Regions from separate parts of the Pseudomonas oplopanacis genome, predicted to be linked through region 2. Evidence: riboswitches for the same ligand, from Rfam matches in the RefSeq annotation. Region 2 holds a riboswitch; the other holds the start of a gene.
What was found. Region 2 has a riboswitch for cobalamin ahead of ACWKV5_RS18155 (CbtB domain-containing protein). Riboswitches for the same ligand answer to the same signal wherever they lie in the genome.

Region 1 (7,641 bases), on a different contig from region 2:
TACAGCGCAAGAATCTCGACGACCCAACCGACATAAGGCGCCCAGGACAACGCTGTGGCGAGCAACGTCAGCGGCACGACCGCCATCACCCACGCGGTGACGCCATGGCTGCGCCAGCCGCGACCTTCCCCATTGAAACGTTGCTCGATGCGCTCGGCAAAACGACCGAACGCCACCAGCGGATGCCAGCGTTTGGGTTCACCCAGCAGCGCGTCCAGCGCCACTGCGGCGACACTCAATAACGCCACACTCATTGACTCACTCCCCAATAATTTTCGTACAGCAACTCACTGAGCGGACGCGCTTGCGCCCAGCCTTCGAGTACCAGCATCGGCGCCGGATAGAATTCCTTGACCGGCCCCAGACAAAGAACCGCCAACGGCTTGGCCCCGGCCGGCAATCCCAGCAGGTCCGCCAGCGCTTGCGGCTCGAACAGCGACACCCAGCCCATGCCCAGGCCTTCGGCGCGGGAGGCCAGCCACAGATTTTGAATCGCGCAGGACAACGAGGCCATGTCCATTTCCGGCAAGGTGCGACGGCCGAAGATGTGACGCTCGCGATCATCCATCAGCGCGGCGACCAGCACTTCGGCACAGTCACTGATGCCTTCGACCTTGAGCTTCATGAATTCGTCGGTGCGCTCGCCGAGGGCTTCGGCGGTGCGGATGCGTTCTTCTTCCACCAGCGACTGGATCTTGCCGCGCAGGACCCGGTCGCTGATGCGGATGAAACGCCAGGGCTGCATCAGACCGACGCTGGGCGCCTGGTGTGCGGCTTCGAGCAGGCGTCGCAACAACTCGGGCTCGACCGTGCCGCCGCTGAAGTGACGCATGTCACGGCGTTCGCCGATGGCGCGGTAGACCGCTGCGCGTTCGACCTGACTGAATGCGTTGTCAGTCATGGCCTCTTCGCGAGCAGGCTCGCTCCCACAGGGTTCAGGTGATCCATTGTAGGAGTGAGCCTGCTCGCGATGGCGATCTCAAGGTCAGGCGCAAACAATGCGGCTACCGCTGAAGGGTTTGACGGAAAATAAAAGTGCACATAAGAAGCCGTCATCCGCCCCTCACGATAAACCGCCTCCGCTCCCCGCCCACCATTCGGGCTCAGGCCACGCGCAATCGGTTCAAGCTCGGTGCTGGTCAGCGAATGGTGATACGTGTGCCCGCGCAACGAACCTTCCGGCAATTCCACCGCTTGCAACGCCAACGCGGCCAGACGCTTTTGCATCACCGCATCGCCCTTCAGCAAGCCCACCAGTTCGGCGCGAGTGCCGTCGACATCGGTCAGCGAGTCGAGCAAATACAACATGCCGCCACACTCGGCCAACAGCGGTTTACCGGCCGTATGATGCGCACGAATCGCGTCGAGCATCGTGGTGTTCTGCGACAGTGCAACATGGTGCAATTCCGGATAACCACCCGGCAGATACAAGCTGTCTGCCTCTGGTAATTGGCTGTCACGGATCGGCGAGAAAAACCGCAACTCGGCGCCCATGGCTCGCAGCAAATCCAGGCTCGCGCCGTAGGTGAACGCGAACGCTTCATCACGGGCCACGGCAATTCGCACGCCCGCGAGCAACGGCTCGGCAGGGATCACATCAGGGGCGGCAAATTCAACTGCTGGCGGCAGCGCGACTTCGCAACTGCTGGCCAACGCATCGGCCGCCGCATCAAGACGCAGATCGAGATCGTTCAGCTCACTGGCCTGCACCAGGCCCAGATGCCGGCTCGGCAATTCGATCCCGGTTTCCCGCGACAACGCGCCGTACCAACGCAAACCTTCGGTGAGGCTGCCTTCGAGCAGTTGCGCATGACGTAACGTGCCGACGCGGTTGGCCAATACGCCGGCAAACGGCAAGTCCGGCTGATACTTCGCCAGCCCCAACGCCAATGCACCAAAGGTCTGGGCCATGGCGGTGCCATCGATCACCGCGAGCACCGGCACACCAAAGTGCCGCGCCAGGTCAGCGCTGGAAGGCGTGCCGTCGAACAAGCCCATGACGCCTTCGATGAGGATCAAGTCGGCTTCAGCGGCGGCTTCCCACAACAGTCGACGACTTTCCTGCTCGCCGACCATCCACATGTCCAGTTGATACACCGGCGCACCGCTGGCGCGCTCGAGAATCATCGGGTCGAGAAAGTCCGGGCCGCATTTGAATACGCGCACCTTGCGCCCCTGATTGCGATGCAAACGGGCCAGCGCAGCAGTGACGGTGGTCTTGCCCTGACCGGAGGCCGGCGCGGCAATCAGTACCGCCGGGCAGTGACGACTGTTTTTCATAAAGTAGTATTCACAGCTCGACGCCTTTTTGCGCTTTGATCCCGGCCTGGAACGCGTGCTTGATCACGCCCATTTCGGTGACGGTGTCGGCGAGTTCGATCATTTCCGGCTTGGCGCCGCGACCGGTCACCACCACATGTTGCATCGGCGGACGTGCCTGCAAATCACTGAGCACCTGATCGAGGTCGAGGTAGCCGTGCTTGAGGGCTATGTTCAGCTCATCCAGCACCACCAGGCCAATCGACGGATCGTTGAGCAATTCGCGGGACACCGCCCAGGCGGCTTCGGCGGCGGCGATGTCACGCTGGCGGTCCTGGGTTTCCCAGGTGAATCCCTCTCCCATGACATGGAAACGCACTTGTTCCGGGAAGCGGCGGAAGAACAGTTCTTCGCCGGTGCTGTTGCGGCCCTTGATGAATTGCACCACACCGCACTGCATGCCGTGGCCCATGGAGCGGGCGAGCATGCCGAACGCCGAACTGCTTTTGCCTTTGCCGTTGCCGGTCAGCACCAGCAACAAGCCGCACTCGTTCGGGGAATTGGCAATGCGTTCGTCGATCACGGCTTTTTTGCGCTGCATGCGCGCCAAATGGCGTTCGTCACGATCTGGGGTATCGGTCATGGGGGAGCTCTCCGTTGAGGCTGGATAACGGCGGGCAGGCACAAGAATAGACGGCAAGAAGCCTGGCATCGCCCACCGTGATGCCGCTGGATGAATCAGGCCGGTCTCCGGGCTCATGAGCGGCTTTCACCTGACTGCGCGCCTTCCCATGTCGGCTTCGACACAGTGGCTCAAGGCGCAGTCTTCACTCATTTACCGTTGCGGGGGCAGCGCCGGGATCGTGACGTTTCGTCGCTTGACGATAGTCACTCACCGGCTTCCCTGTTTCACTCTGTCGGCCACGGCCACAGAGCACCTGAAACAAGCCGCGAAGGTTAGAGGGTTGGGGGTGGAGCGTCAAATGAAGACAAAGCTCCGGCGAGCGATATACTGCCGCCGATCCATTTACTGACGCCAATCTTGCGCCACACTGTCAGCAGTGATATCAAAGAGCCACAAACCCAACAACACAATTACAAGGGTGAGCAACATGCAAGGCATGATTATCAGCAATCCGAAGCTGGAATTCCTGCGACCGGTGCTGGAACGCTGGTTTGACTGTATCGACCGCTACAACTCGGTTCGCGGCGATAACGAAGCGCCTTACTGGCATGACGAAAAGGCCAACCTTGGCCTGCTCAATGCCGCTGCGTGGATGGCGGAAATGGTCACGCTGCAAAACACCACGACGCGTAAACAGAACGAAGAAGGCGAGCGCAATGCCCGCGCCGACCTGTTTATCGCCACCGCCGAAGAGCGCGCCTACTTTCAGGCCACTCAACGCTGGCCCAAGGTCAACAGCCTGAATCTGACCCAGGCACTGCAGGACATCACCAGCGATGCCAAACGCATCAGCTACGCCAGCGACCTGAAACTCGGCTGCCTGTTCGTGGCTCCGCAAAAAGCCCAGCAGAGCGCGACCCCCGAAGAACTTCAGGACATGGTCGACGACCTGCAAAAGGAACACTGCTGCGCTGTGGCCTGGTATTTCCCTTACGCCTACCGCAAGTTGCGCAACGAAGCCGGAAACTATCACCCCGGTATCGCGGTGCTGCTCAAGGAAGCTCGCGGCTGACCATTGAACCATCGCTGCGTTTATCTTCTCTATGAATTAAGACACTGCATTCATAGGGAAGACCAGCATGCGCAAGCCCCCGCTCGTTCTCGTCATCGTGCTCGCCGGAGGGCTCGCCGCCTGTGGTGAAACCTCCAGCCTGCAAGTCTCCGACGGCACCGGCCCGTCACCCAAGCTGCCCGAACCGAATAAAACCCTGATCCCGACGGTGAACATCGCCCCGGCGATCGGCTGGCCGGCCGGCGCGAAACCCACCGCTGCCGCCGGCACTCAAGTGGCGGCCTTCGCTGAAAGCCTCGATCACCCGCGCTGGCTCTACGTGCTGCCTAACGGTGATGTGCTGGTGGCCGAAACCAACGCGCCGCCCAAACCCGATGACGGCAAAGGCATTCGTGGCTGGGTCATGAAGAAAACCATGGGCCGCGCCGGCGCCACCGTCCCCAGTGCGAATCGCATCACGCTGCTGCGAGACAAGGACCACGACGGCATCGCCGAAACTCGTACAGTGTTCCTGGAAAACCTCAATTCGCCGTTTGGCATGACGCTGGTCGGCAATGACCTGTACGTGGCCGACACCGACCGCTTGTTGCGTTTCCACTATGAAAACGGTGACACCGCGATCAAGTCGCCGCCGATCAAGGTGGTCGATCTGCCGGGAGGCACGCTGAATCATCACTGGACCAAAAACGTCATCGCCAGCAAGGACGGCAGCAAGCTGTACGTCACCGTGGGCTCGAACAGCAACGTCGGCGAAAACGGCCTCGACAAGGAAGAAGGCCGCGCGGCGATCTGGGAAGTGGACCGTGCCACCGGCAATCACCGGATATTTGCCTCAGGGATTCGCAACCCCAACGGTTTGGCCTGGGAGCCTCGTAGCGGCGCACTGTGGACGGCAGTCAACGAGCGCGACGAGATTGGCAGCGACCTGGTGCCGGACTACATCACTTCGGTCAAGGATGGCGCGTTCTACGGCTGGCCCTTCAGCTACTACGGCCAACATGTCGACATTCGCGTCGAGCCGCAAAACCCGGACCTGGTGGCCAAGGCCATCGCGCCGGACTACGCGGTCGGCCCGCACACCGCGTCGTTGGGCCTGACGTTCGCAGAAGGCAACACCTTGCCCGCGCAATTCAAGGAAGGCGCCTTCATCGGCCAGCATGGCTCGTGGAACCGCAAGCCGCACAGTGGCTACAAAGTGATTTTCGTGCCGTTCGCAGGTGGCAAACCGACCGGGCAACCGGTGGATGTGCTGACGGGATTCCTCAATAAAGACGAAGACGCCATGGGCCGGCCGGTGGGCGTGGTGATCGATCAGCAAGGTGGCTTGCTGGTGGCGGATGATGTGGGGAACAAGGTGTGGCGCGTGACTGCCACAAAATAACCGCCGGCGGTGGGACTAGGGATTACGCGCCAGGTGCTCGGGCTGCAGAACGCGCTTGGCGCTCAGGTAAGCCTTCTGCCAGTACGCCTTGGACAGGCTGTCGAGCTTCACCGTGCCACCCGTGGCCGGTGCATGAACGAAGCGCCCTTCGCCGACGTAAATCCCGGCATGGCTGACCTGAGAGCCGCCATTGGTGGCGAAGAAAATCAGGTCCCCAGTTTGCAAACCTTCCTTGCCCACATTGGCGGCTTGCATGCTGATCATTTCACGCGTGGTACGCGGCAGGGAAATGCCGGCGGCATCCCGGTAGACGTAGCCGATCAGCCCACTGCAATCGAACCCCGAGTCGGGTGTATTGCCGCCCCAGCGGTAAGGCGTGCCCACGAGCCCCAATGCACGGAACAACACTTCTTCCGCCTCGGGGGAGAATGCCTGGGAAGAACCAAAGACGATGGGTGCGCGAACCACCGGCGCAGGAGGCGGTGTGCGGCTGGCGCATGCGCTGAGCAGCGCTGCGAAGAACATGAGTGCGAGGCGGGCCGACATCGTCATAAGCAGAACATCCTGATCTGGCTGCGGCTTTTTCTGCCGGGAAGACAGAAAAGAAAACCGCCTGCGTTGGACGCAGGCGGTTTGCCATCAATAATAGATCAGGATTCTAGCGGCTATGCGGCAAACTTCAAGTAAGACTTTAACTTCGCCTTACAAACTGTAAGTTTACTTGCGAGCGGTGACCACGGTCGGGGCCATCGCGAGGGCGCGCTTGGCTTCGATGAAGGTCTTGCTCCAGTAGCTGTCGCCCAGGCTATCGACCCGGACACCACCGCTTTTGCGGCTGCTGGAGTGGATGAACTGGTTGTCACCCAGATAAATCCCGGCGTGACTGACGCGACCGCGACGACCGTTGGTGGCGAAGAACAGCAGGTCGCCCGGCTTCAGCGCGCTGCGAGCGACCAGAGGTGCGTCCACGTTGATCATTTCGCGAGTGGAGCGTGGCAAGTTCATGCCCGCTTCTTCACGGAACAGATAACCGATGAAGCCGCTGCAATCGAAACCGGCTTCAGAGGTACCGCCGAAACGGTAACGGGTACCGATCAGGGACATGCCACGTTCAAGGATGCTGTCGGCCAGAACCGGAAGCTGGTACGACTTGCCATCGGCGAAGTCAGCCAGTTCTTTATCGGTGGCCAGCTCTTCCTGGAAAAGAACGGAAGAGGATTGCGCGGTAACTGAATTTTTAACCTGCTGTTGTTGCTCTTGCTGGGACACTGGAGAGTGAGCAGCGCAACCGAACAACAGGGTGACGAGTGCGAGAGGCACGAGGGGTGCGAAGCGCTTTAGCATGGGCACGACCGTGGCTGATAGTTGTAAAGAAGTCGAGACTATGCCCGCTATCATCCTCATTTGCAAATTCAATCGAACTTTATGTGACTTATCGGTTTCTCGTTAACATCTAAGCGCTTAAGCCCATTTTAAACGCTTGCGCAGCCTGCAGCCCTGTAGGAAAGCGCATTTCCTGGCGCCTGAAATATGCCGAAACCCCTGCCAGGCTTAGACTTTACCAGCCAAGAGTTTCTTTCAGAAAGGGGATGGTCAGCTTGCGCTGAGCTTGAAGAGAGGCCTGATCGAGACGCTCAAGCAGCTCGAACAGCGCACTCATGCTGCGAGTACCGCGGGTCAAAATAAAATGCCCGACTTCATCGGTCAGGTGCAGCCCACGACGCGACGCACGCAATTGCAAGGCACGCAATTTGTCTTCGTCGGAGAGCGGACGCATCTGAAAGATCAGTGCCAGGGTCAAGCGCGACTTCAAATCCGCCAGCTTCACCGGCAGTTCACGCGGTGAGGTCGACGCGGCGATCAGCAGGCGCCGACCGCTATCGCGCAGGCGATTGAACAGATGGAACAGCGCCTCTTCCCAATCCGCCCTGCCGGCAACTGCCTGTAAATCATCCAGGCAGACCAGTTCGTATTGTTCGAGGTTATCGAGAATCGAGATGCCACGGTCCAGCAGTTCGGCCAATGGCAGGTACACCGCCGGCTCTCCCAACTGCTCGAAGCGCAGGCAGGCCGCCTGCAACAAGTGCGTACGCCCTACCCCGTCCTTGCCCCAGAGATAAATCAGGCTTTCGGTCCACCCGGCGTCGGCTTCGCATAGCCGCTCGACATAGCCGAGTGCAGCGGCATTGGCGCCTGGGTAGTAATTGATAAAGGTAGCGTCATCACGCAGACGCACACCTAGGGGCAGCTGAATCGGTTTCATGCTGACTGAACAGTTCCAAAGGAACCGTTAGTGGCCTCTGT
Region 2 (7,641 bases):
AACGCCTTCGCCAACGCCCGCAGCAAACTCGATTGCGCGCCACGCCCATCGCCACGGGGAATCCGCAGCAACGCCAGCAAGGTGTCGATGCGCAATCGCCCTGTCGGTGATTCGCCAAAGATGTGCAGGCCATCGCGAATCTGCGATTCCTTCAAGTCGCACAAATACGTGTCCAGGCGCGGCAGCCAGATCGCCGCATCGGCATCGCTGTCGAGTTTTTCGTCCAGTTGCAGTTCGCGATCGATGTGCGTATCACGCACCAGTTGCAGGATGTCGCGCTGCAATTCCCGGGCGCGGCGCGGATCGAGCAGTTGCGCTTCGTAATACTCGTCGGCCAGCAGCTCAAGGTTGCGCAGCGGCCCGTAGGTCTCAGCACGGGTCAGCGGCGGCATCAGGTGGTCGATGATCACCGCTTGGGTGCGGCGCTTGGCCTGCGCGCCCTCGCCCGGATCGTTGACGATAAACGGATAGATGTTCGGTAGCGGCCCGAGCAGCGCATCCGGCCAGCAGCTTTCCGAAAGCCCTACGCCTTTGCCCGGCAGCCATTCAAGGTTGCCGTGTTTGCCGACGTGGATCACGCCGTGGGCGCCGTAGGTGTTGCGCAGCCAGAAGTAGAACGCCAGATAGCCGTGAGGCGGCACCAGGTCCGGGTCGTGATAGACCGCACTCGGGTCCACCTGATAACCGCGTGCCGGTTGAATGCCGACGAAGGTCAGGCCGAAGCGCAGACCGGCAATCATCATCCGTTCGCCACGGTACATCGGGTCGTTTTCGGGTGGGCCCCAGCGTTCCAGCACGGCCTGACGATTGGCCTCGGGCAAGGCGTCGAACATGCGCTGGTATTCGTCCAGCGCGAGGCTTTGATGACACGGACGCTGGTCGAGGGTGTCGAGGTCGTTGCTGACGCCGCCGAGCAATTGCTGAATCAACGCGGTGCCGCTGCCCGGTAACTCGGCCGGCAACGGATAACCTTCTTGATGCAGCGCACGCAGGATGTTCAACGCAGCGGCCGGCGTGTCGAGGCCGACACCATTACCGATCCGCCCATCACGGGTCGGGTAGTTGGCAAGAATCAGGGCGATGCGCTTTTCGCGGTTCGGCACCCGCGCCAGATCAATCCAGCGTCGCGCCAGCTCAGCGACGAAGTCCATGCGTTCCGGTTGCGGTCGATAACACACCACGTCCGACTGACTGCGCTCGCTGCGCCACGCCAGGTCCTTGAAGCTGATCGGGCGGCTGATGATCCGGCCGTCCAGCTCCGGCAACGCGATGTGCATGGCCAGGTCGCGCGGGCCGAGGCCCTGCTCGCTGGCGCGCCAGCCGGGTTCGTTGTCCTGGGCGCAAATCGCCTGGATCACCGGAATGTTGCGGCGAAACGGTCGCAAATGCGGCGCTTCGGGGCTGGACTGGGCGAAACCGGTGGTGTTCAGAATCACCCCCGCCTCGACTTCATCCAGCCAATCCTCGACCACCGTCAGGCAGCCGGGCTCTTTCAAACTGGCCACGGCAATCGGCAAAGGGTTTAACCCGGCCGCTTGCAAACGCTGGCAGAAAACATCAATGAAAGCGGTATTGGCCGCCTGCAAATGCGAGCGGTAAAACAGCACCGCTGCCACCGGTTGATCAGCTTGCCAGTCGGCTTGCCAATCGCTCAGTTCGGCGGGGCTTTTTTGTGGGTGGTAAATCGCTGTGCGCGGCAGGACTTGCGGCTCGGCCCAGGCGTAATCGCGGCCCAGCCAGCGAGTGGCAAGGCAACGGAAAAAGTCCAGGGCATTGCTCATGCCGCCCTGACGCAAAAACTGCCAGAGCCGATCACGGTCGCAGGCCTCGACGGTGCTGAGGTCGCTGAGTTCCGGGTCCGGACGATCATCGCCCGGCACCAGAATCAGCTGCACGCCACGCTCGGACAATTGCACCAGCCGCTCGACGCCATAACGCCAATAGGCGATACCGCCGTGCAGCGAGATCAGGATCACCTTGGCGTGGCGCAGCACTTCATCGACATACAAATCGACCGAGGCGTGATTCTGCACCTGCATCGGGTTGGCCAGGCGCACGCTCGGGTAGTCGTCGGGCAGTTGCTGCGCGGCTTCGGCGAGCAGCGCCAGGCTGGAATCACCACTGCACAGGATCACCAGCTCGGCGGGGGTTTGTCCAAGGTCGGCGATGTTGTCATCCGACACGAAACCGCCGGGCTGGGTCCTGAGCAGGTGCATGGCTTAAACGCTGAGCGCGGCGCGCAATTGCGCTTCGAGCTGCACGGCGTCCAGTTCCTGGCCGATCAACACCAGGCGCGTGGTGCGCGCTTCCTCGGCGCCCCACTGACGGTCGAAGTGCTTGTCAAAACGTGTGCCCACGCCCTGAATCAGCAAACGCATCGGCTTGTTCGGGATCGCGGCGAAACCTTTGACGCGCAGGATGCCGTGCTTGACCACCAGTTGCGTCAGGGCGTCCATGAGCAGGCTTTCGTCGGCTTGCGGCAGCTCGATGGAGATCGAGTCAAACGCGTCGTGGTCATGCTCATCGTGATGGCCGTCTTCACCTTCATGGTGATGATCGTGATGGCTGTGACGGCTGTCGATGTGTTCTTCGGAGCCAGCACCGAGGCCGATCAACACGTCCAGTGGCACGCGACCGCTGCTGGCTTCGATGACTTTCACCGCAGGCGGCAGTTCTTCGGCGACTTCAAGGCGCACGCGCGCCAGGTCTTCAGGGCTGATCAGGTCAGCCTTGTTGAGGATCACCAGGTCGGCGCTGGCCAGTTGGTCGGCAAACAGCTCGTGCAGCGGCGATTCGTGGTCCAGGTTCGGGTCGAGTTTGCGCTGGGCGTCGACTTGATCCGGGAACGCGGCGAAGGTGCCGGCGGCCACTGCCGGGCTGTCGACTACCGTGATCACTGCGTCAACGGTGCAGGCGCTGCGGATTTCCGGCCACTGGAAGGCCTGGACCAGCGGCTTTGGCAGGGCCAAGCCCGAAGTTTCGATGAGGATGTGATCGAGGTCGCCGCGACGGGCCACCAGTTCGCGCATCACCGGGAAGAATTCTTCCTGGACGGTGCAGCACAGGCAGCCGTTGGCCAGTTCGTAGACGCGACCGTTGGCTTCTTCTTCGGTGCAGCCGATGGAGCACTGCTTGAGGATTTCGCCGTCGATGCCCAGCTCGCCGAACTCGTTGACGATCACTGCGATGCGACGGCCTTGAGCGTTGTCGAGCATGTGCCGCAGCAAGGTGGTTTTGCCCGAGCCGAGGAAGCCGGTAACGATGGTGACGGGGAGTTTGGCCAGTGTTTTCATCGGATGCCCTTTGGCAAGGTGGCGGGCATACGGGACGACGACCGCTGCAACACACGCTGCGCGGAAGATTTCGCCACCGGATCACCCCGCCCGGTTGAAAGTCAGAATCTGTGTCGAGGCAGGTCTCCTGGCTGACGGCTGGCCAGTCGTTTGACTGGCGGTTTTTGCGCCTTCCCGCTCGCGCCATGGCTGGCGCATGCAGTGGCATGGCAGAAACTGAACCGTTCACAGTTGCGGGGGCAGCCGCGGCATTGACCGCGTTCCCTTCTTAGCTTCGGCAATCGCCGAAGAACCTCGAAAGCGCAAGGCTACGCATCGGGCTGGGGCGGGTCAATGTTCACATGACATTGGCGGCGCTCCCTTCGCGAGCAGGCTCGCTCCCACAGGTGACCGCGTTCCAATGTGGGAGCGAGCCTGCTCGCGATGAAGTCAACAAGGCTTCGAGTTGAGAACCCTTGCCAATTGACGCGAATCCCCCGGCCATGCTCTCCTACGCACTTTGTTACGGGTGCCCTTCACAGGGTGAAACGGGAAACCGGTGAATCATGTGCTTTACTCAAAGCCATGTCAGTCCGGTGCTGCCCCCGCAACGGTAAGCGAGCGAAGCATCAAATCCACTGTGCCAGCAGTTCGGCATGGGAAGGTGATGCTTGCAGGTCAAGGCGAAAGCCAGCGCCCCTCGTGAGCCCGGAGACCGGCCCGCAACACAAAGTGACCGTTACGATCACTGAACAACAAACCCGCGGTGGGCGGGCGCTGTTTGAACGTCTGCGTGCCCGACTCGCAGGGGTTTTCCATGCGCTCTATTCACCCGCTGACAGACCAGAGGGATGCGCCATGTCGATCATCAGCAGCACCGGCCACACAACCACCAGCACCACTTCTACCCTGACTCAACGCCTGACCGCCGCCATCTGCGCGTCGATCCTGGGCGCCAGCCTTGTGTATTTCGCCGGTTTCTCGCACATCGAAGCGGTGCACAACGCCGCGCACGATACCCGTCACAGCTCCGCGTTCCCGTGCCATTGAGAGCTGACGACATGATCAAGCGTATTGCGCAAACCGCAGGGTTCACCGGGCTGCTGGCCGCCCTGCTGCTGACCCTGCTGCAAAGCTTCTGGGTCGCACCGCTGATTCTTCAAGCGGAAACCTACGAAAAATCCGAGCCGGCGGTGGTTCAACCCCATGAACACGCCGATGGCGCCATGGCCGCACACACCCACGACGCCGAAGCCTGGGAGCCGCAAGACGGCTGGCAGCGCGTGCTGTCGACCACTGGCGGCAATCTGGTGGTGGCCGTTGGTTTCGCCCTGATGCTCGCCGGTCTCTACACCCTGCGTGCCCCCAACAGCACCGCTCAAGGTCTGCTGTGGGGTCTGGCCGGTTATGCGACGTTTGTCCTCGCACCCACCTTGGGCCTGCCGCCTGAACTGCCGGGCACCGCTGCGGCGGACCTGGCGCAACGGCAGATCTGGTGGATCGGCACCGCCGCCTCCACCGCCGTCGGTATTGCGCTGATCGTGTTCAGCCGTCATTGGCTGATGAAAGTGCTGGGCGTGGCGATTCTGGCCGTTCCACACGTGATTGGCGCACCACAACCGGAAGTGCATTCGATGCTCGCGCCGCAAGCCCTGGAAGCTCAATTCAAAATCGCTTCGCAGTTGACCAACGTGGCGTTCTGGCTGGCCTTGGGCCTGATCAGTGCCTGGTTGTTCCGCCGCAAAAGCGATGGCCAATACCACGCATGACCGATGCGAGCACAGCGCCGACGCTAGTGGTCGGCCTGGGCTGCCAGCGTGGCTGCCCCGCCAGCACGCTGCGGGCACTGTTTGATCAGGCACTGCAGGCTCATCAAATCGGGCTTCACCAAATAAAGGCACTCGCCAGCATTGACCTGAAGCGCGACGAACCTGGCCTGATCGAACTCGCAGAACAACTCGCACTGCCGTTGATGTTCTTCAACAGCGAACAATTGGCCGGATATCAAGCCAGACTCAGCCATCGTTCCGACATCGCGTTCGAGCGCACCGGCTGCTATGGCGTAGCGGAAAGTGCCGCCCTGGCACTCGCCGAACAGCTGGCTCAGGCGCCGGTAAAACTGCTGATCCCCCGACAAAAATATGCGCAAGCGACCCTGGCATTGGCCGGCGCTGCGTAAAATCCCCGATAATCGCGCATTCGATCATGAGCAATCTTCATCTGAAGCGTTGCCCAGCCTCTTTTTTCACAGGAAACGACGATGACCGTCTACTTCATTGGCGCAGGTCCCGGCGACCCGGAACTGATCACGGTCAAAGGCCAACGGCTGATTCGCAGCTGTCCGGTGATCATCTATGCCGGCTCCCTCGTGCCGGCAGCCGTGCTGGAAGGCCATCGCGCCGAACAGGTGGTCAACAGCGCCGAATTGCACCTGGAACAGATCATTGATCTGATCAAAACCGCCCACGCCAACGGCCAGGACGTGGCGCGAGTGCACTCCGGAGATCCGAGTCTGTATGGCGCGATTGGCGAGCAGATTCGCTACCTGCGTGAACTCGACATTGCGTTTGAAATCATTCCGGGTGTGACGGCGACGGCGGCGTGTGCAGCGCTTTTAGGGGCTGAGCTGACCTTGCCGGACATTTCACAGAGCGTGATTTTGACCCGCTACGCCGACAAGACCGCCATGCCTGCAGGCGAAGAATTGGGTAGCCTGGCGCAGCATGGGGCGACCATGGCGATTCATTTGGGTGTGAATCATCTGGAGAAAATCCTCGTTGAGCTGCTGCCGCATTACGGCGCGGACTGTCCGATTGCGGTGATCCACCGGGCGACATGGCCCGATCAGGATTGGGTGGTGGGGACACTTGAGGATATTGCCGGAAAGGTTGCGGCCAAGGGGTTTCGGCGCACGGCGTTGATTCTGGTGGGACGGGTGTTGGGGAGTGATCAATTCAGCGAGTCGTCGCTGTATCGCGCTGGGCATGCGCATCTCTATCGCCAATAGGGCCTCTTCGCGAGCAGGCTCGCTCCCACAGGGGGATGCGGGTGTGTTCAAAATCCGGGGACGCCACTGAACCAATGTGGGAGCGAGCCTGCTCGCGAAAGGGCCAGTGAGTTTCACCCATAAAAAAACGGCACTCACGGGTGCCGTTTTTTCATATCGCAGCGAACACCTTAGTAGTAGGCGTTTTCTTTCTGCGTGTGGTCAGTCACGTCACGAACACCCTTGAGTTCGGGAATACGCTCAAGCAACGTGCGCTCGATGCCTTCCTTCAGGGTCACGTCTGCCTGGCCGCAGCCCTGGCAACCGCCACCGAACTTCAGCACGGCGATGCCGTCTTCGACCACATCGATCAGGCTGACCTGACCGCCGTGGCTCGCCAGCCCCGGGTTGATCTCGGTTTGCAGGTAGTAATTGATGCGCTCGTTGACCGGGCTGTCGGCGTTGACCATCGGTACTTTGGCGTTTGGCGCCTTGATGGTCAGCTGACCGCCCATGCGGTCGGTGGCGTAGTCGACTACCGCGTCGTCCAGGAAGGCTTCGCTGAAGTGATCGATATAAGCGGTGAAGCTTTTGAGCCCCAACGCCGTGTCTTCAGGTTTTTCTTCGCCCGGCTTGCAGTAGGCAATGCAGGTTTCGGCGTACTGGGTGCCAGGCTGGGTGATAAAGACGCGGATGCCGATACCCGGGGTGTTCTGCTTGGAGAGCAGGTCAGCCAGGTAATCGTGGGCGGCGTCGGTAATGGTTATAGCGGTCATGGAAACTCCTCGCAGGCTTGGGCGCAGTTTACGCCAATCAACGCGCCGCACAAAGTCCTAGTATTTTTGTCGGGAAAGATTCCGACGATCCCCTGATCCCCTGTGGGAGCGAGATCGCGGTGAGTCAGAGGTTTTCGTAGCGATTCATGTCCAGCACGCCCTCTTCCACCGGGTCGGTCTCGTGGACGTAGCGGCTGAGGTCGTGGAAATAGAACCAGAATTGCGGATGACTGCGACGAATTCCCCAGCGTTCGACGATTTTCTCAAAGCTGTCGGTGTCCCTGGCGTTTTCCATCGCATCAACGAAGGCCGGCACTTGGTCGGCCGGGATGTTGAACATGAAATTCGGGTAACTGCTGAGTACGCCCGGGAAAATCGTCAGCGTGTCGAGCCCCGGCTGGTAGCGCAGCGACTCACCCAGCAGGAACGCCACGTTGCTGTGCGCGCGGTTGCGCAGCAGGCTGTAGACCTCGCGTTTGCCGCTCGTCGTTTCGATGCGCAACATCGTCGCTTCCGGCAACTGGTCGATGACCTTCAAGCCGGCCGCCGGCCGCGATGTCAGGCTGCTCAGGGCCTGTTCGGCATTCTGCAAGTCAGGATCGATGTT

Region 1: linked by a shared signal. The riboswitch ahead of cobO (cob(I)yrinic acid a,c-diamide adenosyltransferase) and the one ahead of ACWKV5_RS18155 (CbtB domain-containing protein) in region 2 are both predicted to bind cobalamin.

Annotation. Positions count from the first base shown of each region.
Region 1 covers NZ_JBSKHV010000002.1:750,388-758,028, reverse strand. Annotated here, with positions in the region: gene cbiB (adenosylcobinamide-phosphate synthase CbiB) at 1-254, opposite strand, end outside; gene bluB (5,6-dimethylbenzimidazole synthase) at 251-901, opposite strand; gene ACWKV5_RS07880 (cobyrinic acid a,c-diamide synthase CobB) at 898-2,280, opposite strand; gene cobO (cob(I)yrinic acid a,c-diamide adenosyltransferase) at 2,291-2,902, opposite strand; cobalamin riboswitch at 2,984-3,216, opposite strand; gene ACWKV5_RS07870 (hypothetical protein) at 3,372-3,956, shown strand; gene ACWKV5_RS07865 (PQQ-dependent sugar dehydrogenase) at 4,024-5,337, shown strand; gene ACWKV5_RS07860 (C40 family peptidase) at 5,353-5,889, opposite strand; gene ACWKV5_RS07855 (C40 family peptidase) at 6,055-6,681, opposite strand; gene hda (DnaA regulatory inactivator Hda) at 6,896-7,600, opposite strand.
Region 2 covers NZ_JBSKHV010000008.1:279,530-287,170, forward strand. Annotated here, with positions in the region: gene cobN (cobaltochelatase subunit CobN) at 1-2,216, opposite strand, end outside; gene cobW (cobalamin biosynthesis protein CobW) at 2,220-3,293, opposite strand; cobalamin riboswitch at 3,394-3,605, opposite strand; cobalamin riboswitch at 3,783-4,010, shown strand; gene ACWKV5_RS18155 (CbtB domain-containing protein) at 4,131-4,322, shown strand; gene ACWKV5_RS18160 (CbtA family protein) at 4,334-5,041, shown strand; gene ACWKV5_RS18165 (cobalamin biosynthesis protein) at 5,038-5,451, shown strand; gene cobM (precorrin-4 C(11)-methyltransferase) at 5,533-6,279, shown strand; gene nfuA (Fe-S biogenesis protein NfuA) at 6,450-7,034, opposite strand; gene ACWKV5_RS18180 (fatty acid cis/trans isomerase) at 7,159-7,641, opposite strand, start outside.